Regions from separate parts of the Streptomyces sp. NPDC054770 genome, predicted to be linked through region 3. Evidence: riboswitches for the same ligand, from Rfam matches in the RefSeq annotation. Region 3 holds a riboswitch; each other region holds the start of a gene.

Evidence for each region. Region 3 has a riboswitch for cobalamin ahead of ACWGKQ_RS07910 (prenyltransferase/squalene oxidase repeat-containing protein). Riboswitches for the same ligand answer to the same signal wherever they lie in the genome.
Region 1: linked by a shared signal. The riboswitch ahead of ACWGKQ_RS34280 (ribonucleoside-diphosphate reductase subunit alpha) and the one ahead of ACWGKQ_RS07910 (prenyltransferase/squalene oxidase repeat-containing protein) in region 3 are both predicted to bind cobalamin.
Region 2: linked by a shared signal. The riboswitch ahead of ACWGKQ_RS19385 (cobalamin biosynthesis protein) and the one ahead of ACWGKQ_RS07910 (prenyltransferase/squalene oxidase repeat-containing protein) in region 3 are both predicted to bind cobalamin.
Region 4: linked by a shared signal. The riboswitch ahead of metE (5-methyltetrahydropteroyltriglutamate--homocysteine S-methyltransferase) and the one ahead of ACWGKQ_RS07910 (prenyltransferase/squalene oxidase repeat-containing protein) in region 3 are both predicted to bind cobalamin.

What each region holds. Positions count from the first base shown of each region.
Region 1 covers NZ_JBSHBL010000050.1:22,180-28,017, reverse strand. Annotated here, with positions in the region: gene ACWGKQ_RS34290 (ATP-binding protein) at 1-2,843, opposite strand, end outside; gene ACWGKQ_RS34285 (GNAT family N-acetyltransferase) at 3,006-3,560, shown strand; cobalamin riboswitch at 3,565-3,689, shown strand; gene ACWGKQ_RS34280 (ribonucleoside-diphosphate reductase subunit alpha) at 3,815-5,838, shown strand, end outside.
Region 2 covers NZ_JBSHBL010000020.1:585-6,422, reverse strand. Annotated here, with positions in the region: gene cobN (cobaltochelatase subunit CobN) at 1-1,198, opposite strand, end outside; gene ACWGKQ_RS19390 (cobyric acid synthase) at 1,195-2,706, opposite strand; gene ACWGKQ_RS19385 (cobalamin biosynthesis protein) at 2,703-3,662, opposite strand; cobalamin riboswitch at 3,764-3,904, opposite strand; gene ACWGKQ_RS19380 (DUF397 domain-containing protein) at 4,082-4,339, shown strand; gene ACWGKQ_RS19375 (hypothetical protein) at 4,371-4,679, shown strand; gene ACWGKQ_RS19370 (hypothetical protein) at 4,612-5,115, opposite strand; gene ACWGKQ_RS19365 (helix-turn-helix domain-containing protein) at 5,157-5,838, opposite strand, start outside.
Region 3 covers NZ_JBSHBL010000006.1:391-5,431, forward strand. Annotated here, with positions in the region: partial or broken gene ACWGKQ_RS07895 (ABC transporter ATP-binding protein) at 1-604, opposite strand, end outside; gene ACWGKQ_RS07900 (CbiQ family ECF transporter T component) at 601-1,680, opposite strand; gene ACWGKQ_RS07905 (SCO2322 family protein) at 2,123-2,740, opposite strand; gene ACWGKQ_RS07910 (prenyltransferase/squalene oxidase repeat-containing protein) at 2,737-3,945, opposite strand; cobalamin riboswitch at 4,060-4,200, opposite strand; gene ACWGKQ_RS07915 (phosphotransferase) at 4,238-4,888, shown strand.
Region 4 covers NZ_JBSHBL010000027.1:64,871-70,708, forward strand. Annotated here, with positions in the region: gene dmpG (4-hydroxy-2-oxovalerate aldolase) at 1-755, opposite strand, end outside; gene ACWGKQ_RS23585 (acetaldehyde dehydrogenase (acetylating)) at 752-1,684, opposite strand; gene ACWGKQ_RS23590 (2-keto-4-pentenoate hydratase) at 1,681-2,487, opposite strand; gene ACWGKQ_RS23595 (IclR family transcriptional regulator) at 2,562-3,284, shown strand; cobalamin riboswitch at 3,437-3,660, shown strand; gene metE (5-methyltetrahydropteroyltriglutamate--homocysteine S-methyltransferase) at 3,817-5,838, shown strand, end outside.

The DNA of each region.
Region 1 (5,838 bases), on a different contig from region 3:
TGCACCGCGGTGGCCCCACTGCCGTCGGCGCAGTCCTCGAGTTCCCACAGGCACAGTGCGTGCAACAGGCTGAGCTGCGCATACCAGCACCGTGACTGCTGCAGTACGGTCTCCGCCTGCCGGATCAGATCGGCCCGCCCGCCGGGATAGGTCTCCGGATACCGCTGACGCCGGTTGGCCGCGTACTTGAAGCCCTGGGCCAGCGCGGCCTCCAGGGCGAGCGGCAGGTCAGGGGCGCCGCCGGTGAAGTTCGGGTCGAGGTGGCGCAGCCACTTGGTGAGGCGCTCCCGCGCCTCGTCACGGTGGGCCTCGTCGACGGATCCCAGGAGCATCGGGACCAGCCAGGCCCGCATCACGAACTCCCGGAACAGGCAGACCCGTTGCTCGCGGTAGCGCCGGTTCAGCTCCTTCCGGTCCTGCTGCAGCTGCCGGACGCGCTCGGTCGACACGGCGCCCGAGAGCGACTTGGCCGACCTCGCGCGCCCCATGTTCGCGGCCCACGTCTCGTACTCCCGCCGCTTCCAGGCCCTCAGCTTGCCGAGCCGGTCCTCGTACTCCCGCACCGGGTCGCTGTTCAGACCGACCCGCTCGCGGATCACGGCGAACGCGGGGTTGCCGCCGGCACCGAACTCCTGGGCGATGGCCAGGCGGGTGGAGTAGGAGGATTCCTCGATGCCGATCTCGAAGAGCTGCCAGTACAGCGGGGTGGTGTCGACCCGGTCGGACACCTTGCGCAGCGCGGCTCCGAGCTGCTTGAGCAGTCTGCGCTTGGCGTCCCGCAGCGTGCGCCGGTCCCCCTTGATGTCGGGCCAGCGTTCGCGCACCGCGGCCACGATGTCGCCCAGGCGCCGGGGATCGGCCTCCGCGCTCTCGATCTCCAGAGCCGCGGCGTAGAGGTCGAGGGCCTTCGGATCGTCCGTGCGACGGCTCGCGGCGTCACACAGCCGCTGGGCCGACGTGCGGCCCCCGACGGGCGACTGCCGGACCCGCTCGGTCACCCCCTTGCGCACGGCGGCCCGCAACCCGCTCCCCGGATCCGGCAGCCGCGCCTCCCGCACCCGGGACAACAGCACCAGCGCGATGAGCAGTTCCCGGCTGGGACCGGGCGGCTGCAGCGCCTCCTCGACCAGTTGCCCGGCACCCCGCTCCCCCAGCTGGTCCAGCAGGCGGTAGCCGAAGTAGGCCTGGATGATGCTGTGCGGGAAACGGACCCTTCGCCCGGAGCCCTCCACCAGTTTGAGTCTGCCCGCCTGCGCCGCGAGACGGGCGAGGCCGGCCTGGCACTGGTCCATGTTCCCCGTGCGCAGCCGTCGGCGTTCCTCGTCGCCGAGCCGCTCGCACAGCGCGTCCCAGATCTGCTGTCGGTGCCAGTCGGAGAGGAGGTTGCCGTCCTTGCCGTAGTGGTCGAACACCCGGTCGGCCCACACGCGTTCCGCCAGGGCCCGGGCCCGCCGGGCCGGACCGGGGTGCAGGACCTCCGGGGCGAGCAGCTCCGGGAGGCCGACCTCCAGCTTGTCCTGGAGCAGGCCGACACAGGCCAGGGCCGAGACCAGCTCAAGGGCGTCGCGGCGCTCCTGCGGGGCCAGCGCGACGTCCTCGCGCAGCTTCCCCTCGCACAGCGCCTCGGCCCAGCTCTCCAGCAGCCACAGCCGCAGGGTGGCCCGGTCGCGGCTGCGGGCGTTCAGGTGGTGGGGATCGTGGTCCGCACGGTTGTGGTCCAGGGCTCCGCGCCGGTGGAGTTCGCGGGCGATCTGGAGGTAGATCGGCGACTCGGTCACCTCCGCCGTCTCCACGATCCAGTCCACCCGGCGCTCGTCGCTCTCCCGTACGCCCGCCTCGACGAAGCGAACTGCCGCGTCCTCACCGAGCGGTTCCAGTTCGACGATCGCGGCCGAGGTGTTCTCCAGTGGGCTGTGCGGCCGGGAGGCGATGACCAGGGGCAGCTTCTCCTCGTGGGCGCGTTCGATGGCCTGGCGGATGACGTTGTCCCGGTTCTGCTGATGGCCGTCGTCGAGGAGGGCCTCCTCCAGGCCGTCGGCGAGGACGACCGGCTTGTCGTCGGCGAGGAGTTGCTGCCAGACCCGGTCGGTCTTGGTGCGCGCCAGGATGCCCTTGGGCGCCTCCTCGGCGAAGCGCCGCCTGGCCAGACGCTCGAAGTTGAGGTCGCCTCCGTCCACCGCGTCCCTGAGCCGGATCGGCACCGGTACGGCGTTCTGCCGGGCCAGGAGTTCGGTGAGCCGTACGAGGACCGCGGTCTTGCCGGCGCCGACGCCGCCGACCAGCAGATAGGGCCGGCGCGTGTCGCGCTCCCGCAGCCGTTCGGCGATGACCTGTGCGACCTCGTCCCGGCCCACGATCTCGGCCGTGTCGGGACCCGCGGTGGGCACCAGCCCGCGGGGATCCCGCAGCGCCTTGGCGAGGTAGCGCCGTTTGGTCCACCGGTACCACCAGAACAGGAACAGTGCGGCGGCGACGGAGGCGGCGAGGATCGGGCCGACGAACCTGCTGACGGTGTCGAACCCCACGCTGTTGCGCTTCCGCCATGACTCGAATCCGGTCGTCTCGCCCGTGGCGAGGATGTACAGCCCCTCACCGGTCCAGGCGAGCATGGCCAGCGCGGCGACCAGCCAGACCGCCCTCGTGACGTTGGCGTAGGAGACCCAACGGTGCCACTTCCTGGGGCGGGTGGCGCCGTGACGGGCCTCCAGACGGATCGTCAGGGCGTGCCAGCGGCCCATGAGACCGGATCCGACCCGGTTGCCCGCGCGTCGCAGGTCCAGTGTCGCCATCGGCGCGTCGCGCGGAAGCTCCTTGCCGGGCGGGTGCCGGACGACCCTCGTCATGGTGCCTTCTCCTTACGCGTTCCCGGAGTGTTCTCGGAACGGCGGACCCGCGGGCACCGGCACCTCCTTCCATGGAATCACTCCCGGCACAGCCCCCAACCCGGGCGCCCCACCGGGGAAATCGAGAGGTTTCCGCAGGCGGGAGTCCGGCAGACTCGGGCCATGGACATCGTGATACGGCGGGCGGAACCCGGTGAGTACGAGCCCCTCGGCGAGATGACCGCCCAGGCCTACCTTCTGGACGGCCTCCTCGACTACGGCGAGGGCGACGAGTACCTGCCCGTGCTGAAGGACGTGGCGAGCCGGGCGGCCGCCGCCGACGTGCTCGTGGCCGTGTCCGGCGAAAAGCTCCTCGGCGGCGTCACCTTCGTCGCCGGCCCCGGCCCGGTCGCCGACATCGCCCGCCCCGGCGAGGCGGAGATCAGGGCGCTCGCGGTCGCACACGAGGCCCGCGGCAAAGGCGCCGGCGAGGCCCTCGTACGGGCCTGCATCGACCGCGCACGGGCCACCCGGGGCTGCACGGCCGTCGTCCTGTCGAGCCAGCGAGGCATGCACACCGCCCACCGTCTCTACGAACGTCTGGGTTTCGTCCGCACACCCGACCGGGACTGGAATCCCGTACCGCACCTGGACGACATCACTCTCCTCACCTATGAGTTGACGCTCCGACACCGCCACGACACAACATCTGGGGGTGACACGACAACCCGGCACTAGATGTATGCTCATGCTCGCTGTCGCCGCAGGGGAATCCGGTGCGAATCCGGAACTGTCCCGCAACGGTGTACTTGTGCATGTTCGTGCACAGGAATCAGTCCGAGGACCTGCCGACAGCACGCCCAGCCACCCGGCGCGGGCGTTCTGACGTCCGGGCCTCGCGGAGTGGGCCAGGGTCTCGACGTGTGCCCACGCGCGCTCGTGCTGCCCGCTGCCCTCCGCCAGGCCCCGAGCCCAGCGAGGGAGAGTCCCACGTGACCATCGCGCCAGCCGACCCGGCTTCAGCGGTCATCTCTGCCGAAGAGGACGGTCCCGGTACCGCGCTGCTGCGGACCCTGACCGAGCTGACCGCCGACCTCCCCGACGCCGACCCCGGCCGGGTCGCCGCCGCCGCGTTGCGCGGCCGGTCCGCGCGGGCCGACGAGGCGGAGTTGCGCGAGCTGGCCACCGAGGCCGCCGCCGGCCTCATCTCCGAGGACCCCGCCTACTCCAGGCTCGCCGCCCGGCTGCTGACGGTCTCCGTCCGTGCCGAGGCCGCCTCGCAGGGCGTGACCTCCTTCACCGAGTCCGTCGCCGTGGGGCACCGGGAGGGGCTGATCGCCGACCGGACCGCCGAGTTCGTACGGCTGCACGCCCGCCGCCTCGACACCCTCGTCGACCCGGCCGCCGACGACCGCTTCGGCTACTTCGGCCTGCGCACGCTGCACAGCCGCTACCTGCTCCGGCACCCGATCACCCGCAAGGTCATCGAGACCCCCCAGCACTTCATGCTCCGGGTCGCCGCCGGCCTCGCCGAGGACACTGCGTTCAATTCGAAGACGGGCGCGAGGTCGGTGGACGAAGTCGCCGCGCTCTACGGCCTGATGAGCCGCCTCGACTACCTCCCGTCCTCCCCCACCCTCTTCAACTCCGGCACCCGGCACCCCCAGATGTCGTCCTGCTACCTTCTGGACTCGCCGAAGGACGAGCTGGACTCGATCTACGACCGCTACCACCAGGTCGCCCGCCTCTCGAAGCACGCCGGCGGCATCGGCCTGTCGTACTCCCGGATCCGCAGCCGGGGTTCGCTGATCCGCGGCACCAACGGCCACTCCAACGGCATCGTGCCGTTCCTGAAGACCCTCGACGCCTCGGTCGCCGCCGTGAACCAGGGCGGCCGGCGCAAGGGCGCGGCCGCGGTCTACCTGGAGACCTGGCACTCCGACATCGAGGAGTTCCTGGAGCTGCGCGACAACACCGGCGAGGACGCCCGCCGTACCCACAACCTCAACCTCGCGCACTGGATCCCGGACGAGTTCATGCGCCGGGTGAACGCGGACGCGCAGTGGTCGCTGTTCTCCCCGGCCGACGTGCCCGAACTGGTCGACCTGTGGGGCGAGGAGTTCGACGCCGCCTACCGCAGGGCCGAGGCGGCCGGCCTCGCGCTCAGGACCATTCCGGCCCGTGACCTGTACGGCCGGATGATGCGCACCCTCGCGCAGACCGGCAACGGCTGGATGACCTTCAAGGACGCGGCCAACCGCACCGCGAACCAGACGGCCACCCCCGGCCATGTCGTCCACTCCTCCAACCTCTGCACGGAGATCCTGGAGGTCACGGACGACGGCGAGACGGCGGTCTGCAACCTCGGTTCGGTCAACCTCGGCGCGTTCGTCGACAAGGCGGCAGGTGACATCGACTGGGAGCGGCTGGACGAGACCGTCCGCACCGCCGTCACCTTCCTCGACCGGGTCGTGGACATCAACTTCTACCCGACCGAGCAGGCGGGCCGGTCGAACGCCAGGTGGCGGCCCGTCGGCCTGGGCGCCATGGGCCTCCAGGACGTCTTCTTCAAGCTGCGGCTGCCCTTCGACTCCCCCGAGGCCAGGGCCCTCTCCACCCGGATCGCCGAGCGGATCATGCTCGTCGCCTACGAGGCCTCCGCCGACCTCGCCGAGCGCAGCGGCCCGCTGCCGGCCTGGGAGAAGACCCGCACCGCGCAGGGCGTGCTGCACCCCGACCACTACGGCGTCGAGTTCACCTGGCCGGAGCGCTGGGCGGCGCTGCGCGCGCGGATCGCGACGACCGGTCTGCGCAACAGCCTCCTCCTCGCGATCGCGCCCACCGCCACCATCGCGTCCATCGCCGGTGTCTACGAGTGCATCGAGCCGCAGGTCTCGAACCTCTTCAAGCGCGAGACGCTGTCCGGCGAGTTCCTCCAGGTCAACTCCTACCTGGTGCAGGACCTCAAGGACCTCGGCGTCTGGGACGCCCGCACCCGCGAGGCGCTGCGCGACGC
Region 2 (5,838 bases), on a different contig from region 3:
CGGTGAGCCATTCGACGTCGTGGCCACCGGCGTTGATGAGCCGGTGGATCAACTCGTCGCCCTCGGAGGGGTATTCGCCGACCCCGTACCCGGCGTCCCGCAGCGCGTCCAGTACCCGCACCGCCGAGGCGGGGGTGTCGAGCCCCACCGCGTTGCCGACCCGGGAGTGCTTGGTCGGGTACGCGGTGAAGACCAGCGCGATCTTCTTCTCCGCGTTCGGCTTGTGCCGCAGCCGTGCGTGCCGTACGGCGATGCCGGCGACGCGTCCGGCCCGCTCGGGGTCGGCGACGTACACCGGGACGTCGTCCGGTCCCTGCTCCTTGAAGGAGAACGGGACCGTGATCAGCCGTCCGTCGAACTCCGGGATCGCGACCTGCATCGCCGCGTCCATGGGGGAGAGGGCGGCGTCGGACTCGGCCCAGGCCTGCCGGGAGGAGGTCAGGCAGAGGCCCTGCAGCACCGGCACGTCGAGGTCGGCGAGCGCCCCGATGTCCCAGGCCTCCTCGTCGCCGCCGGCCGAGGCCTGCGAGGCGTGCGTGCCGCCGGCCGCCAGGACGGTCGCCACCAGCGCGTCGGCCCCGGCGAGGATCTCGTACAGCCCGGCGTCCGCCCCGCGCAGCGAACCGCAGTACACCGGAAGGGCGTTGGCGCCGTGTGCCTCGATCGCGTCGCACAGGGTGTCCACGAAGCCGGTGTTGCCGCTCAGTTCATGGGCCCGGTAGAAGAGCACCCCGACGGTCGGCCGGCCGCTCTCCCGGGTCCGGGTGCCGTGCACGCCGTACTCGGGCATCTTCTGCGGTTCGACGAACCCCTCGCCGGTCAGCAGGACCGTGTCGGACAGGAACCGGGCCAGCTCGGTGAGGTTGGCCGGGCCGCCCTCGACGAGGTACCTGAGCGCCTCGGCGACCACACCCGCGGGCACCGACGACTCGGCCATCAGCTCGGCGTCCGGCACCGTCTCGCCGCCGAGCAGCACGGTCGGGATCCCGGCGGCCTTCAGCGCGGCGAGCCCGTCCTCCCAGGCCCGCTTGCCGCCGAGCAGCCGTACGACGGCGATGTCCGCGCCCGCGACGAGCGCGGGCAGCTCCGTCGTGACGTCGACGCGCGTCGGATTGCCGATCCGGTAGTCGGCACCGGAGGCGGCCCGGGCCGCCAGCAGATCGGTGTCTGCGGTCGACAACAACAACACAGTGCTCATGCGGGCGCTCCCGGTGGAATGAAAGGCAGTCCTTGCGGCGCGCCCGACTCGATGAGCCGCCAGAGCGCGTCCGTGTCCGCGTGCTGTTCGATCAGGTCGCCGAGCCGGTCGAGCTGCTCCTCGCGCAGCGCGGCGAACGAGGTGTCGGGGGCCGGCACGAACCGGCGGCCCGCGGCGGCCGCCACCTCGCGCAGGAAGGCCCGGCGGAAACCGTCCGACTCCAGGGAGCCGTGCCAGTGCGTGCCCCAGGTCTGCCCGACCCGGCAGCCGTCCAGGAAGGGCTCCCCGCCGGTCACCTCACCGACCCCGTGATGGATCTCGTACCCCTCGACGTGCTCGCCGAGGGCTTCGCCCACCGGCCGGGTGAGGGTCTTCTCCCGGGCGAACCGGACGCGCACGGGCAGCACCCCGAGCCCGTCGACGGCCCCCTTGCGGCTCTCGACCTCGTCCTCGATGTGCTCGCCGAGGATCTGGAAGCCACCGCAGATGCCGAGCACCGGCCGTCCCTCGGCGGCCCGGCGCCGCAGCGCCTCGGCCAGCCCCCGCTCCCGCAGCCACTCCAGGGCCCGGACCGTCCCCCGGGTCCCCGGGATCACCACGAGATCGGCGTCGGCGAGTTCCTCCGGCCGGTCCACGAACCGCACCACGACGCCCGGTTCGGCGGCCAGCGCGTCCACGTCCGTGAAGTTGGACATCAGCGGGATCGCGCAGACGGCGACCCGCAGCACGTCCTCCCCGACGGGCGGGGCCGTGTTCGACTCGCGGACGGTTCCCCGCAGGGAGACCCGCAGCCCGTCCTCCTCGTCGATCCCGAGCCCGTGCCGGAAGGGGAGGACGCCGTAGGTGTGCCGCCCGGTGAGCCCGTGCAGCATGTCCAGCCCGGGTTCGAGCAGCGAGACGTCCCCCCGGAACTTGTTGACGAGGAACCCGGCGACATGCGCCTGGTCCTCCGGCGACAGCAGCGCCACCGTCCCGAAGAAGGAGGCGAAGACACCTCCGCGGTCGATGTCCCCGACGACGAGCACGGGCAGCCCGGCGTTCCGGGCGATCCCCATGTTCACGATGTCGGTCCGCCGCAGGTTGATCTCCGCCGGACTGCCGGCCCCCTCACAGATCACCGCGTCATACGTGCCCCGCAACTCGGCGAGACAGTCGAGCACGGTCCCGAGCAGCCGCTGCTGCCGCCCGCCGTGATAGCCACGCGCGCTCAGCTCACCGACCGGCCTGCCGAGCAGCACGACCTGACTGCTCTGCTCCCCGCCGGGCTTGAGCAGCACCGGGTTCATGAGCGCGGTCGGCTCCACCCGGCAGGCCTGCGCCTGCATGGCCTGCGCCCGCCCGATCTCGGCACCTTCGCGCGTGACGAAGGAGTTGAGCGACATGTTCTGCGCCTTGAACGGCGCGACTTTCACACCCTGCCGCACCAGCCACCGACAGATACCGGCGGTCACGACACTCTTCCCGGCATCGGAGGTGGTACCGGCCACGAGGAGGCCGCCGTTGTTCATGAGGAACCCCCCTGACGTCGTGAAAGCGCCCCCCGCAGCAGCGCCCCCGCCGCACTCACGCCCAACGCCAGCCACCCCACCCGCCGCGACAACCGCACCGCCCGCTCGATGTCCCCGACTTCCACAGCCCGCCCCTCCCCGTTCAGCACCGGCCGATGCTCGACCCGCCCGCCGTACGACAGCGTCCCCCCGAGCCGTACCCCCAACGCCCCCGCGAACGACGCCTCCACGGGCCCGGCGTTGGGACTCGGGTGCTTCGCGGCGTCGGCCCGCCAGGCCCGTACCGCTCCCTCGGTGCCGCCTCCGGCCACGGCGGCCAGCACGGCGGTGAGCCGCGCCCCCGGCCACCCGGCCACGTCGTCCAGCCGCGCGGAGGCCCACCCGAACCGCCGGTACCGGGCCGACCTGTGCCCCACCATCGCGTCCAGGGTGTTGACGGCCCGGAACCCCACCAGCCCCGGCACGCCACCCACGGCCCCCCACACCAGAGCGCCCACGACCGCGTCGCTCGTGTTCTCGGCGACGGACTCCACGACCGCCCGGGCGATCCCGTCGGCGTCCAGGGCCTGCGGATCCCGTCCGCACAGGTGCGGCAGCCGGGCACGGGCCGCCTCGATATCGCCCGCCTCCAGGGCCCGCCCGATGACGCGGGCCTCGCGGGCGAGCGAAGTGCCCCCGACGACGGCCCAGGTGGCAGCGGTGGTGAGCGCGACGGACGCGGCGGCGGACGGTCGTACGGCCCGCTGGGCCACGGCACCCAGCGCCACGGCGCCACCGGCACACACGGCGGTGTGCAGCGCGCCCCACCCGCGGTGGTCCCGCCACAGCACCCGTTCCACGGCCCCGGCCGCCCGCCCGAACACGGCGACCGGATGCCCCCGGCGCGGATCGCCGAGCAGCAGATCACCGAGAAGGCCGGCGGCGGCACCGTACGCGAAGACGCGATCGGCACCCATCGGCTCAGCCGGCCGCGGGGTCGGGGACGGTCCGGTTACTGCACCTCGGTCGGCAGCCGCGCATGGCGATATGTCCTCACTCAGGGTGTCCGCGCCCTGGTTCGACGAGACCGGCGGTGAGAGTTCCTGGCTCCCGGGGACTTGCTACCCCGGTGACAGTGGCGGGACCGCGCCGGATTCACACCGGCTTCCTCCCTTGCCGCCGTACATGGCTCCGGAAGTCCACCACGGCCTTGGAAGACCCGTCAACTTGCCGTTGACCTGCGGAGCTGTGGTGTGCTGAGGTCCACATCACTGATGCGCCGTCAGGCGGCCGAATAGGCGGTTTCTGGGCTCTTTCCCGGCCAGGAACCTGGGAACACTTGAGGGGAACAGGCGTGCGTGTACGCGTCGACCGGCGGTCTCGGACCGTCGGCTGGATGACGGTGTCCATGACCGTGTGGTTGCCAGCGGAGCTGGAGGAGGTGGGCGTGGTCGGCAGGGAGCTGTCGGGGCGGGCGTGGCGCAGGAGCAGCCATTCGAGCGGCGGAGGCGAGTGCGTGGAAGTAGCCCCGGGAAGTGACCGCGTGCGGGTCCGCGACTCGAAGTGGCGTCAAGACGCTGTGCTCGTCTTTCGTCACGCGGCGTGGTGTGGTTTTCTGACGGAGCTTGTGGACCCGGAGACGCGCGGCGGCTGAGTCACCGCGCGGGGGGACGGGAGGTACACGCATGGGAGACCGAGCCAAGGAATCCGCCGCTGCGCGGCTGGGTGATCGCGGTGTCCGCGGGGCGTGGCCGACGGCGGCCCTTCCGCTGGCGATCTACTGCTCGGTGGTGGGATTCCTCGCCGTCGGAGTGGGTGCGTTGGCGGCACTGCTGGTGCCGGATGGCGCGGCCCGCGGCCTGGTGTGGCTGGTGGTGACGGTCCTGGTGGCCGTGGGCGCCGGCCTGTGGTGGGGGCTGACCCCCGTCACTGAGCGGCTCCAGGTTCTGAACCGCCTTCTGGTGGCCGGTCAGATACGGCAGCGGCACCGCTGACGGGAGCGGCCGGGGCATCGGCGGAACGCCTGCTCAGCGTCCTGCCGAGCCCCGCACCCAGCGCCGTGAGGATCGCCGCGCTGACGGCGCCGACGACCGCCGTACTCAGGGGCGTCATGGAGCCGAGCGGGATGCTGGGTGCGACCCGCGCGGCGACAGTGATGCTGAGCAGCAGGACACTGCCGCACGCCGTGCCCAGCAGGAGCCGAGCCGACAGAAGCCGGATCTCTCCGGCCACTCTGGCGTTCTCCACCTGGATGAGCGCCTCCGCCCACTCCGGCCGTTGCATGGCGTAGGCCTTCAGGGCGGTGTCGTCGAGAGGGCGCGCACCGTTGTCCGAGGCGTTGGAGGCGGTGGTCGGCGGATCGCCGGACGCACCCGCCTCGGCCGACCCACGCAACCGACCCCACCAGGCCCGTATTCCGAAGACGGCCATCGGCCCTCCCCCGTCTCACGCCGGGCCGTAGCAGCCCGGATTCAGCCGTTGTCCAGACTCTCCCTGACCGTGTCGAGCAGCTCGATCATCCGGTCGCCTTCGTACGCGATGGCGCTGATCTCTTCGAAGCACTCCTGGTAACGGGCCGAGAGGCTCAGGTCGTCACGGCTGGACAGACCGCCCGCAGGACCCTCCAGGTAGAGCAGATCGTCGTCGTCCTTGAATCCCAACAGGATGAAAGGTGTGCTGACACTGAAATGCGCGCCGGCGGAGAACGGCAGCACCCGGACCGTCGTCCGGGGGTGGTCCACCAGCGTTTTGATGTGGTCCAGCTGCCGTCGCATCACCGCGGGACCGCCGACCTCCCGTCGCAGTGCCGCTTCGTCCAGTACGACGTCCACCTCGGGGCCGTGGTCGCCGTCGAAGAACCGCTCCTGACGGGTGATGCGCAGATCCACCTGCGGACGCACATTTGCTTCCTGCGCCGTGGCGGACTGCAGTGCTGTGGCGTAGTCCGCCGTCTGGAACAGACCGGGGAGGATGACGGGGTTGTACATGCGGATCGTGTCCGCCGCCCCCTCGTAGCCCAGGTACAGCGCGTATGCGGGGGACACCACCTCGCTGTACTGAGCCCACCACGACAGCCCTTTTGAGCCACGGGCGGCCTCCTCCAGCTCCGCCACCAGCTCCGGCTCCGTGACCTCGTACAACTGGAGCAGCGCC
Region 3 (5,041 bases):
GCCGGTGCTCGGCCAGCAGCACCGTCGTCCCCAGGTCGTGCACCAGCCGCTGGAGCACGGCCAGCACCTCCTCGGCGGCGGCCGGGTCGAGCGCGGAGGTCGGCTCGTCCAGCACCAGGACCGCGGGATGCGGGGTGAGCACCGATCCGATCGCGACCCGCTGCCGCTGCCCGCCCGAGAGCGTGGCGATCGCCCGGTCCCGCAGCTCGGCGAGCCCCAGCAGATCGAGGGTCTCCTCCACCCGCCGTCGCATCACGGCCGGGGCGATCCCCAACGACTCCATCCCGTAGGCGAGTTCGTCCTCCACCGTGTCGGTCACGAAGTGGGCGAGCGGATCCTGGCCCACCGTGCCGACGACGTCGGCGAGTTCGCGCGGCCGGTGGGTGCGGGTGTCCCGGCCGGCGACCGTCACCCGGCCGCGCAGGGTGCCGCCGGTGAAGTGCGGCACGAGCCCGCTCACGGAGTTCAGGACCGTCGACTTCCCGGTGCCGGACGGGCCCACCAGCAGGACGAGTTCACCCTCCGGCACCTCGAAGTCGACGCCCTGGACGGCGGGTCGGGCCGCGCCCTCGTACGTCACGGAGACATCCTCGAACCGGATCACGACGGCTCCTTCGGCACGACGAGGGCGGGCAGCAGACCGAGCAGCACGGCGGCCGCGGGCCACAGCGGAAGCGTGGGGGCGACCAGCGGTACGACCCCGGGATGCAGGGCGTCCGGATCGCGCACGGACGCCAGGGTGAGCAGCGCGGCGACGGCGGCGCCCGCCCCGGACACCAGCCAGGCCCGCGCGTCCCACGGGTCCGGCCGGTACCGGGTGCGCGGCGAACGCCGGCCGCCGAGCCGCAGCCCCGCCAGCGCGGCGGCCACCCCGGCCGCCAGCACGGGCAGCCCGTAGCCGCCGCCCTCGGTGGTGAGCAGCCCGTACAGCCCCGCGCAGACGCCGAGCAGACCGCCGAGGGTGAGCGCGGCCGTCATACGGCGGACCCGGTCCGGGACGTCGGCGCCACGGCCGTACCCGCGCGCGTCCATGGCGGCGGCGAGGGCGACCGAACGCTCCAACGCGCCCTCCAGGACCGGGAGTCCGACCTGCAGCAGGCCGCGGATGCCGGAGTCGGGCCGGCCGCGCAGCCGGCGGGCGGCCCGCAGCCGCTGCACGTCGGCGACCAGGTGCGGCGCGAAGGTGAGGGCGACGACGACGGCCACGCCCAGCTCGTACAGGGCGCCGGGGAGGGACTTCAGCAGCCGGGCCGGACTGGCGAGCGCGTTCGCGGCGCCGACGCAGACGAGGAGAGTGGCGATCCTGAGGCCGTCGTAGAGGGAGAAGGCGAGCGCCTCGGCGGTGACCCGGCCGCCGAGGCGGATGCCCTGGGCCCAGTGCGGGAGCGGCACTTCGGGGAGGGTGACGAGGGTGTGCGCGCCGGGGACGGGGGAGCCGAGGACGACGGTGAAGACGAGCCGGACGAGGAGGACGGCGAGGGCGAGTCTGGCGAACGCGGCGTAGGAGCGGGACCAGGGCGCGGTGCGGGTGCGGCAGGCGGCCACGACGTAGGCGGTGACCGTGACGAGAAGGGCGAGGAGGAGGGGGTTGGTGGTACGCGACGCGGCGACCCCGAGGGCGAGGGACCAGAGCCACCAGGCGCCGGGGTGCACGGGGGAGCGGCGCTGCAGCCGGGGCACGGGGGGTTTCACTCGCCCGCGCTGGCGGGGTGCCGCCGCGCCCACCCGTGCCGCCCCAGCGGCACGACTGCCCGCAGCTGGGGGGTGTTCTGCGCGGGTGGCACGACTGTCTGTGGCTGGGGGGTGTTCTGTCCGGGTGGCACGACTGTCTGTGGCTGGGGGGTGTTCTGTCCGGGTGGCACGACTGTCTGTGGCTGGGGGGTGCTCTGCCTGGGTGGTGCGACTGTCTGTGGCTGGGAGGTGTTCTGCGCGGGTGGTGCGACTGCCCGCGGCTGGGAGGTGTTCTGCGCGGGTGGTGCGACTGTCTGTGGCTGGGACGTGTTCTGCCCCTGCGGCATGACTGCCCGCAGCCAGGTAGCCGGCGTGACTGCAGCGCCCCGTAAGGGGCGCGGGGAACTGCGCGATCAGCCCCCACCGGCCCGCGGTGAAGCGACTGCCGCGGTCACCCATTCCTGCGCCGCCGTGCCTGCCAGAAAGCCCCCGCGGCCAGGACCACGACAACTCCCACCCCGGCCACCAGCCCCAGCGACGGCCCGCTGTCCGGCGTACCCCCCGCCGCCACCTTCTCCCCGCAGCCCCGCTCCGGATACCCCCCGATCGCGCACAGCAGCGCGTTCGTGTCGTACCGCAGCGGCTTCGCCACCGTCGCCAGTGCCTCCGCCGTCGTCGCGTCCTCGGGCACCACCGCGCAGGCCGTCCGCCGCGCCGGCGGCTCCGCTCCCGACGGCGCGTCCGCCGTCGTACCGAAGTCGACGACCAGCCCCACCCGCTTCCTGCCACCGACGGCGGCCGTACCGGCACAGATCGTCCCGAAGTCCGCCGTGCCGCGCGGCTGCGACGCGTCCGCCGAGTCCTCGCTCACCGCGAAGCGGAACCCCTCCACCGAACCGTCGGCGGGCCGCGCGGTCGAGGGCCCCTGCGTGGCGTACGTCCAGCGTGCGCCGTCCCGCTCCCAGAAGGACCAGTAGCGGTACCCGGTGGCCGCCGCCGGCCCCGCACTCGTCGCGCACAGCGCCACCGCCGCCAGGAGCAGCAGCGCCGCACGGCGGACCGCGGTCACAGCTGCTGCTGCTTCCGGCGGCCGCTGAACAGGAAACCGATGCCGACACCGGCGACGAGACCGGTGCCGACGATCCACCACACGCTGCTGCCCGACTTCTTCTTCCCGGTGTGCCGCGCGGCAGCCGCCCGCGGGGCCGGGCCCGTCGCGTTCAGCGCCGTCACCAGGTCCGTACCGCCGAAGTCACGCGGATCCGCGCCCATCGCGTGCGCCGCGAGGATCAGTTCGGCGTACGCCGCCGGCCCGCTCTGCTTCGCCCACGGCGCGGCGTGCGCCTCCAGCCAGGCGTACGGCTTCTTCGCGGGCTTCGTCCAGCCCTGCGCGGCCATGGCGACCACCGCGTCGGCGGTGTTGCCGTAGTCCGGCTGGGGCTTGGCGCCGGGCAGCGTGGAGACGAGGTAGCCCTTGGCGGAGGTGGCGCCCGCCAGGTAGGCGGCGCCGTTGCGGGCCACCTCCACCCGGGTGAGGGCCTTGCCGGAGCCGGCGCAGACGTACCCCTCCGCCGGGGCCTTCCCCGCCGTCGCCGCGAAGCCCTTGCCGAGCGCGCCCAGCACCCCCGCCGCCGTGGCGTCCGCGTTGGCGGTCAGCTTCGCCGTCTTCTTGTCCGGCTGGTAAGCGAGGGCGCCGCCACCCTTCTCGGCGCAGGGGACGGACCACTTGGAGAGGAGGTCGTACGGCGACCTGTCCGCGTTCTCGCCGGCCGCCGCGAGCGCGCCGATGACCACGCCGGTGGAGTTGGTGTCGCTGGGCGAGCCCGGGGCGTAGCCCCAGCCGCCGTCCTTGTTCTGCTGCGACTTCAGCCAGCTCACGGCCTTCTCCACGGCGTCCTCATGGCCGCCGGCCGCCTCCAGTGCCTGTACGGCGGCCGCCGTGCTGTTCGTGTCGACCGACACCTTGGCGTCACAGGACGCCGTCGGTTCGGCGCGGAACATCGCGTACGAGCCGTTCGCGCACTGCTGCCCGGCCAGCCAGTCCACCGCCTGCACGGCCGGGGTCACGCCCACCGCGCGCTGGGCGAGCAGGGCGAGGGACTGGCGCCAGACGCCGTCGTACGTGGGGTCCGAGCTGCCGTACAGCCCTGCGGGGAGGGCCGCCGACGCGGACGGGGACGGGGCGTCGGACGCCAGCGCCGTCGTCACGGGCGCGGCGGTACCGATGACGGCGGTGGCGGCCAGCACCCCGGCGGTGCGGCGGAGGACGGTCATGGTCGGCGGGTGCCTCTCCCTGCGGGGAGCCGGGCAGCACGGGACACCCCGGCGGCTCGGCTCCGTAAACCTCGACGGTGCCGTGCGACGACGGGCGCCGACGCACATGAGCCGATCAACGTCCCGGGCGCGGCGGTCCGGCTTGCCACCTGTTGTGGCTCACGGTTGCGGGTCAGCGCCGGAATTGCACCGGCTTCCCCCCGTACGGGTGATGACGACCCGGCTACCTTACCGGCCGCCGCGGGGAAGCTGAGAGGGGGCTGTGCGGGGACCGTTTCGTTATGGTCGGGCCATGACGGGGAGACTGCTCGGCTCGGGGCGTTCGGCCGATGTGTACGAGATCGACGAGGCGTGGGTGCTGCGCCGGGACCGGGACGGCTGGGGGGACGCGGCCGCCGAGGGCGCGGTGATGGCGTACGTACGGGAGCACGGCTACCCGGCGCCCCGGGTGCGGCCGTCCGCGTCCCGTACCGAACTGGTCATGGAGCGGCTGTCCGGGCCGACCATGCTGGCGGCGCTGCTGGCGGGGGAGACGGACGCGGCGGAGGGCGGTGCGCTGCTCGCCTCGCTGCTGCGGCGGCTGCACGCGGTGCCCGGCCGGGACCCTGCCGACCCGGGCGCCCGGGTCCTCCACCTCGACCTGCATCCGGACAACGTGATGCTGACCCCGGACGGCCCCCGGGTCATCGACTGGACCAACGCCGAGGACGGGCCGCCCGGACTCGACTGGGGCATGTCCGCGGTGATCCTCGCCCAAGTGGCCCTGGGTGCCTACCCGTTGGCCCACGACCTGCTGACGGCCCTGCTCGCCGATCCGGCCGAACTGACCGCGGAGGGGCTGGCGGAGGCCCTGCGGCGGCGGGCGGCCAATCCGACGATGAGCCGGGCGGAAGTCGAAGTGCTGGGCGAGGCGGGCGAGTTGATACGGGCGATCGCGTTCTAGATCCCCAGCTGAGCGCCGGCGCTGCCCACGGCACGGCCATGAAGCGGCTTCCTTCTCGACTTCCTTTGCGGAAACGAGTTCCTTCGCCTTACTCGCCGTCGACTCCGACCGGGAGGCGCCCGCTCGGCGTCTCCCGGTCTTCGTGTGCACCGT
Region 4 (5,838 bases), on a different contig from region 3:
CAGCCGTGCTCCCAGCCCATCAGGTCGGCGACCGCGATGAACGCCTCCAGGGGGCAGTTCCCGGCCCCGGCGCCCTGTCCGGCGAGGGAGGCGTCGACGCGGGTGACGCCGTTCTCGACGGCGACGACCGAGTTGGCCACGCCCAGGCCGAGGTTGTGGTGGGCGTGGATGCCGAGTTCGGTGGCCGGGTCGAGGACGTCCCGGTAGGCGCGGAAGCGGTCGCGGACGCCGTCCATGGTCAGGCGGCCGCCGGAGTCGGTGACGTACACGCAGTGCGCGCCGTAGGACTCCATCAGCTTGGCCTGGCGGGCCAGTTCGGCGGGTTCGGCGAGGTGGGACATCATCAGGAACCCGGCCACGTCCATGCCCAGTTCGCGGGCGGCGGCGATGTGCTGGGCGGAGATGTCGGCCTCGGTGCAGTGGGTGGCGACGCGGACCGAGCGGATGCCCAGGGAGTGGGCCTGCTTGAGGTCGTGGAGCGTGCCGATGCCGGGGAGGAGGAGGGTGGTGGGGATGGATTGGTGCACGGCGCCCACGACCGCCTCGATCCACTCCCAGTCGGTGTGCGCGCCGATGCCGTAGGTGATGCTGGAGCCGGAGAGGCCGTCGCCGTGGGCGACCTCGATGGCACGGACTCCGGCGGTGTCGAGGGCGGCGGCGATGGTGCGGGCCTGGTCGACGGTGTAGCGGTGGCGGACGGCGTGCATGCCGTCCCGCAGGGTGACGTCCTGGACGTACAGACGGGTACCGGTCATCGGGACGCCACCTCCGGGGCTCGGTATGCGGCCATGCGCTCCGCGGTGCGCAGCGCGGCCGAGGTCATGATGTCGAGGTTGCCTGCGTAGGCGGGCAGGTAGTGGGCCGCGCCCTCCACCTCCAGGAAGACGGACACCTTCACCGCGTCGCCGGGGGCGAGGGTGCGCAGCGGGTCGTCGGCGGCCACCCGCTCGAACTGCACCTTCTGCTTGAGCCGGTAGCCGGGGACGTACGTCTGGACCCGGGCGACCATCTCCTCGACCGACGCCGTCACCGCCGCGTCGTCGCACTCGCCGACCAGGCAGTGCACGGTGTCCCGCATGATCAGGGGCGGTTCGGCCGGGTTGAGCACGATGATCGCCTTGCCGCGGGCCGCGCCGCCGACCTTCGCGATGGCGGCGGAGGTGGTCTCGGTGAACTCGTCGATGTTGGCGCGGGTGCCGGGACCGGCCGAGCGGGAGGAGATCGAGGCGACGATCTCGCCGTAGTGGACGGGTGTCACGGCGTTGACCGCGGCGACGACCGGGATGGTGGCCTGGCCGCCGCAGGTGACCATGTTGACGTTCGGGGCGTCCAGGTGGGCGTCGCCGTTGACGGGCGGGACGACGTACGGACCGAGCGCGGCCGGGGTGAGGTCGACGACCGTACGGCCGAGGGCGCGCAGCACCTCGTCGTGCCGGCGGTGGGCGCCCGCGGAGGTGGCGTCGAAGACGAGCGAGACGTCCTCGAACTCGTCCAGGCCGACCAGGCCGTCGACGCCCTCGTGGGTGGTGGCCACCTTCAGGCGCCGGGCGCGGGCCAGGCCGTCCGACTCCGGGTCGATACCGGCCATGGCGGCGATCTCCAGCGACTCGGAGAGCCGCAGGATCTTGATCATCAGATCGGTGCCGATGTTCCCGGACCCGATGACGGCGACCTTCGTGGTCATGCTGCTCCCTCGGTTCCCTCGGTGGCGAAGGCGACCCCGACCGTGCCGAGGCCTTCGATGCGTGCGGTGAACTCGTCGCCCTCGGCGGCTACCGCCATCGGGCCGAGCGCGCCGGTGAGCACGATGTCGCCGGCCCGCAGCGGGTCGCCGAGCCCGGCGAGGGTGGCGGCGAGCCAGCGGGCGGCGGTGAGCGGGCTGCCCAGGCAGTCGGCGCCGGTGCCCTGCGAGACGGTCTCGCCGTTCTTGCCCAGGGTCATCCGGACGCCCCGCAGGTCGACCCGGTCCAGCGGGACCGGGGTGCCGCCGAGGACGAACAGGCCGCTGGAGGCGTTGTCGGCGACGGTGTCGACGATCGTGATGTCCCAGCCCGCGATCCGGCTGTCCACGATCTCCAGCGCGGGCAGCGCGAAGGCGGTGGCCCGCAGCAGGTCGGCGACGGTCGGGTCGCGGTGCGGCAGGTCGGCGCCCAGGACCAGGGCGACCTCGGCCTCGACCTTGGGCTGGAGCAGCCGGCCGGCCGCGACCGGCTCGCCCTCGCTCACCGCCATGTCCGCGAAGAGGGCCCCGAAGTCGGGCTGTCCGACCCCGAGCTGCCGCTGCACGGCGGGCGAGGTCAGCCCGATCTTGCGGCCCACCAGCCGGCGGCCGGCGGCCACGCCCCGCTCCACGTGCAGCCGCTGCACGGCGTACGCGGTCTCGATGTCGCCCTCGGGGAGAAGGGCACGGACGGGGGCGCAGGGGGTGCCGGTGCGGGTGGCTTCGTCGAGGACGTCGGCCACCTTGGTGACGAGGTCAGAGCTCATGCCGACAGGTATAGGCGGACGCCGGGAGACGAGGCAAAATATGTTCCGTGACACGGAACAGCACTCAGGGAAACATGCTCGACAAGGCGGTCGCGGTCCTGGACTGCTTCCGCCCGGACGGCGGCGCGTTCCGCCTCACGGAACTGGCCGAGCGGTCGAAGCTGCCCAAGACCACCGTGTTCCGGCTCTGCGCCGAGCTGGTCCGGCTCGGCCTGCTGGAACGGGACGCGGAGACCTACCGGCTCGGCGGGGCGCTCTTCGAGCTGGGGTCGCTGGTGCCGCGCCGGCACGATCTGCGGGAGGCCGCGCTGCCGTTCCTCCAGGACCTCTTCGAGGCCACCCACGAGACCGTGCACCTCGGGGTGCGGGAGGGCCACGAGGTGGTCTACGTCGAGCGCATCCACGGCCACGACGCGCTGCGGCTGCCGTCCCGGATCGGCGGCCGGCTCCCGCTGACCTGCACCGGGGTGGGCAAGGCCCTGCTGGCGTTCTCGGGCGCCGAGCTGGTCGAGGAGGTGCTGGCGGGGCCGCTGCCGCGGCTGACGGCCCGTTCGGTGACGGAGCCTGCGCGGCTGCGTACGGCCGTGGAGCAGGCGCAGGTGGCGGGGCTGGCGTACGAGGAGGAAGAGGCCGCGGAGGGGGTCAGCTGTATCGCGGCGCCGGTTTTCGACGGGCCGACGGCGGTGGCGGCGCTGTCGGTGGCCGTGCCGTGCGGGCGGTTTCGGCCGGCTCAGCTGGCGCCTGCGGTGCGGACCGCTGCGTTGGGGTTGTCGCGGGCGTTGCGCTCGGGTCGGTGACCTGTTGGGGGACGTGGACGTTCGCCTACGGGGACGGGGGGCTCTGAGGACGGCGGGTGCGGGTTGTCTGTGGTTGATCGCGCCCACGCGGCGGAGCCGCATATCGACAACGCCCCGCGCCCCTTTCGGGGCGCTTCCCTCACGTGGGTCGTAAGGTGGACCCCGCAGCTGGTTCGTCCTGTTCGCCAGATGGGATGTCGTAAGAGGGAACCCGGTGGGAATCCGGGACTGCCCCGCAGCGGTGAGTGGGAACGACCGCCGTCATACGCACTGGGTCCACCGGATCCGGGAAGCGACGGCCAGTAGGAGTCTCGTCGGCTTTGTACGACGGGACGTGCCCGCGAGTCCGAAGACCTGCCAACTGCCCGTGTGCGAACCACTCGTGCGCGGACATCCCGGTGACCTCGTGGGCGGGTCGGCGTGCACATCGGAGGAGCGGTCGGGTACGACCGTCGCCGTCCGGTCCGTCATCCCTTCGCGCTCTCGTCCCGTCACCGGGATCTCAGGGAATCGTCTCGCGAAGGAGATCTCCGTGACAGCCAAGTCCGCAGCCGCGGCAGCCCGGGCCACCGTGTACGGCTACCCCCGCCAGGGGCCGGCCCGGGAACTGAAGAAGGCGATCGAGAGCTACTGGAAGGGCCGGTCCACCGCCGACGCCCTGCGGGCCACCGCCGCCGAACTGCGCCGGTCCACCTGGCGGCAGCTCGCCGGGGCCGGCGTCCACGAGGTGCCGACCGGCGACTTCTCGTACTACGACCATGTCCTCGACACCACCGTGATGGTCGGCGCCGTCCCCGCGCGGCACCGCGCCGCCGTCGACGCCGACGCCCTGGACGGCTACTTCGCCATGGCCCGCGGCACCCAGGACAGCGCGCCGCTGGAGATGACGAAGTGGTTCGACACCAACTACCACTACCTGGTGCCGGAGTTGGGCCCGGACACCGTCTTCGCCGCGAACTCCGCCAAGCAGGTGGGCGAGTTGCGGGAGGCGCTGGCCCTCGGGCTCGCCTCCCGGCCGGTGCTGGTCGGCCCGGTCTCCTACCTGCTGCTCGCCAAGCCGGCGCCCGGGGTGCCCGCCGGCTTCGACCCGCTCACCCTCCTCGACCGGCTGCTCCCGGTCTACGCCGAGGTGCTCGCCGACCTGCGGGCGGCCGGCGCCGAGTGGGTGCAGCTCGACGAACCCGCCCTGGTCCAGGACCGCACCCCGGCCGAGCTGAACGCCGTCGCCCGTGCCTATCGGGATCCGGGTGCCCGGCCCGACCGGCCGAAGCTGCTCGTCGCCTCCTACTTCGACCGGCTCGGCGAGGCCCTGCCCGTGCTGGCCAAGGCCCCGGTCGAGGGGCTCGCCCTGGACTTCACCGGGGCGGCGGCCGCCAACCTGGACGCCCTGGCCGCCGTCGGCGGGCTGCCCGGCAAGCGGCTGGTCGCCGGTGTCGTCGACGGCCGCAACATCTGGGTCAACGACCTGTCGGCATCCCTCAGCACCCTCGGCACCCTGCTCGGCCTCGCCGACCGGGTCGACGTGGCCGCCTCCTGCTCCCTCCTGCACGTGCCGCTGGACACGGCGGCCGAGCGGGACATCGAACCGCAGATCCTGCGCTGGCTGGCCTTCGCCAGGCAGAAGACGGCCGAGATCGTCACCCTCGCCAAGGGCCTCGCCCAGGGCCCCCACACCATCGCCGCCGAACTCGCCGCCAACCGCGCCGACCTGGCCTCCCGGGCGGCTTCACCGATCACCCACGCCCCCGGCGTCCGGGCCCGTGCGGCCGCCGTGACCGCTTTCGACGCCCGCCGCTCCTCTCCGTACCGGCAGCGTGCCGCCGCCCAACGCGCCCATCTCCGGTTGCCGTTGCTGCCGACGACGACCATCGGCTCGTTCCCGCAGACCGACGAACTGCGCACCGCGCGGGCGGACCTGCGGGCGGGCCGGATCGACACGGCCGGTTACGAGGAGCGGGTGCGGGCCGAGATCCAGGAGGTGGTCGCCTTCCAGGAGAAGACCGGCCTGGACGTCCTGGTGCACGGCGAACCCGAACGCAACGACATGGTCCAGTACTTCGCCGAACAGCTGACGGGATACCTGGCCACCCGGCACGGCTGGGTCCAGTCGTACGGCACCCGGTACGTGCGCCCGCCGGTCCTGGCCGGTGACGTCTCCCGTCCCGAGCCGATGACGGTCCGCTGGACGTCGTACGCCCAGTCCCTCACCGACCGCCCGGTCAAGGGCATGCTCACCGGGCCGGTGACCATGCTGGCCTGGTCGTTCGTCCGTGACGACCAGCCGCTCGGCGACACCGCCCGCCAGGTCGCCCTCGCCCTGCGCGACGAGGTGAACGACCTGGAGGCGGAAGGCACTTCGGTCATCCAGGTCGACGAACCCGCACTACGCGAGACCCTCCCGCTGCGGGCCGCCGACCGGGCCGGCTACCTGGCCTGGGCGACCGAGGCGTTCCGGCTCACCACCGCCGGAGTCCGTCCGGACACCCAGATCCACACGCACATGTGCTACGCCGAGTTCGGCGACATCGTCCGGGCCATCGACGACCTCGACGCG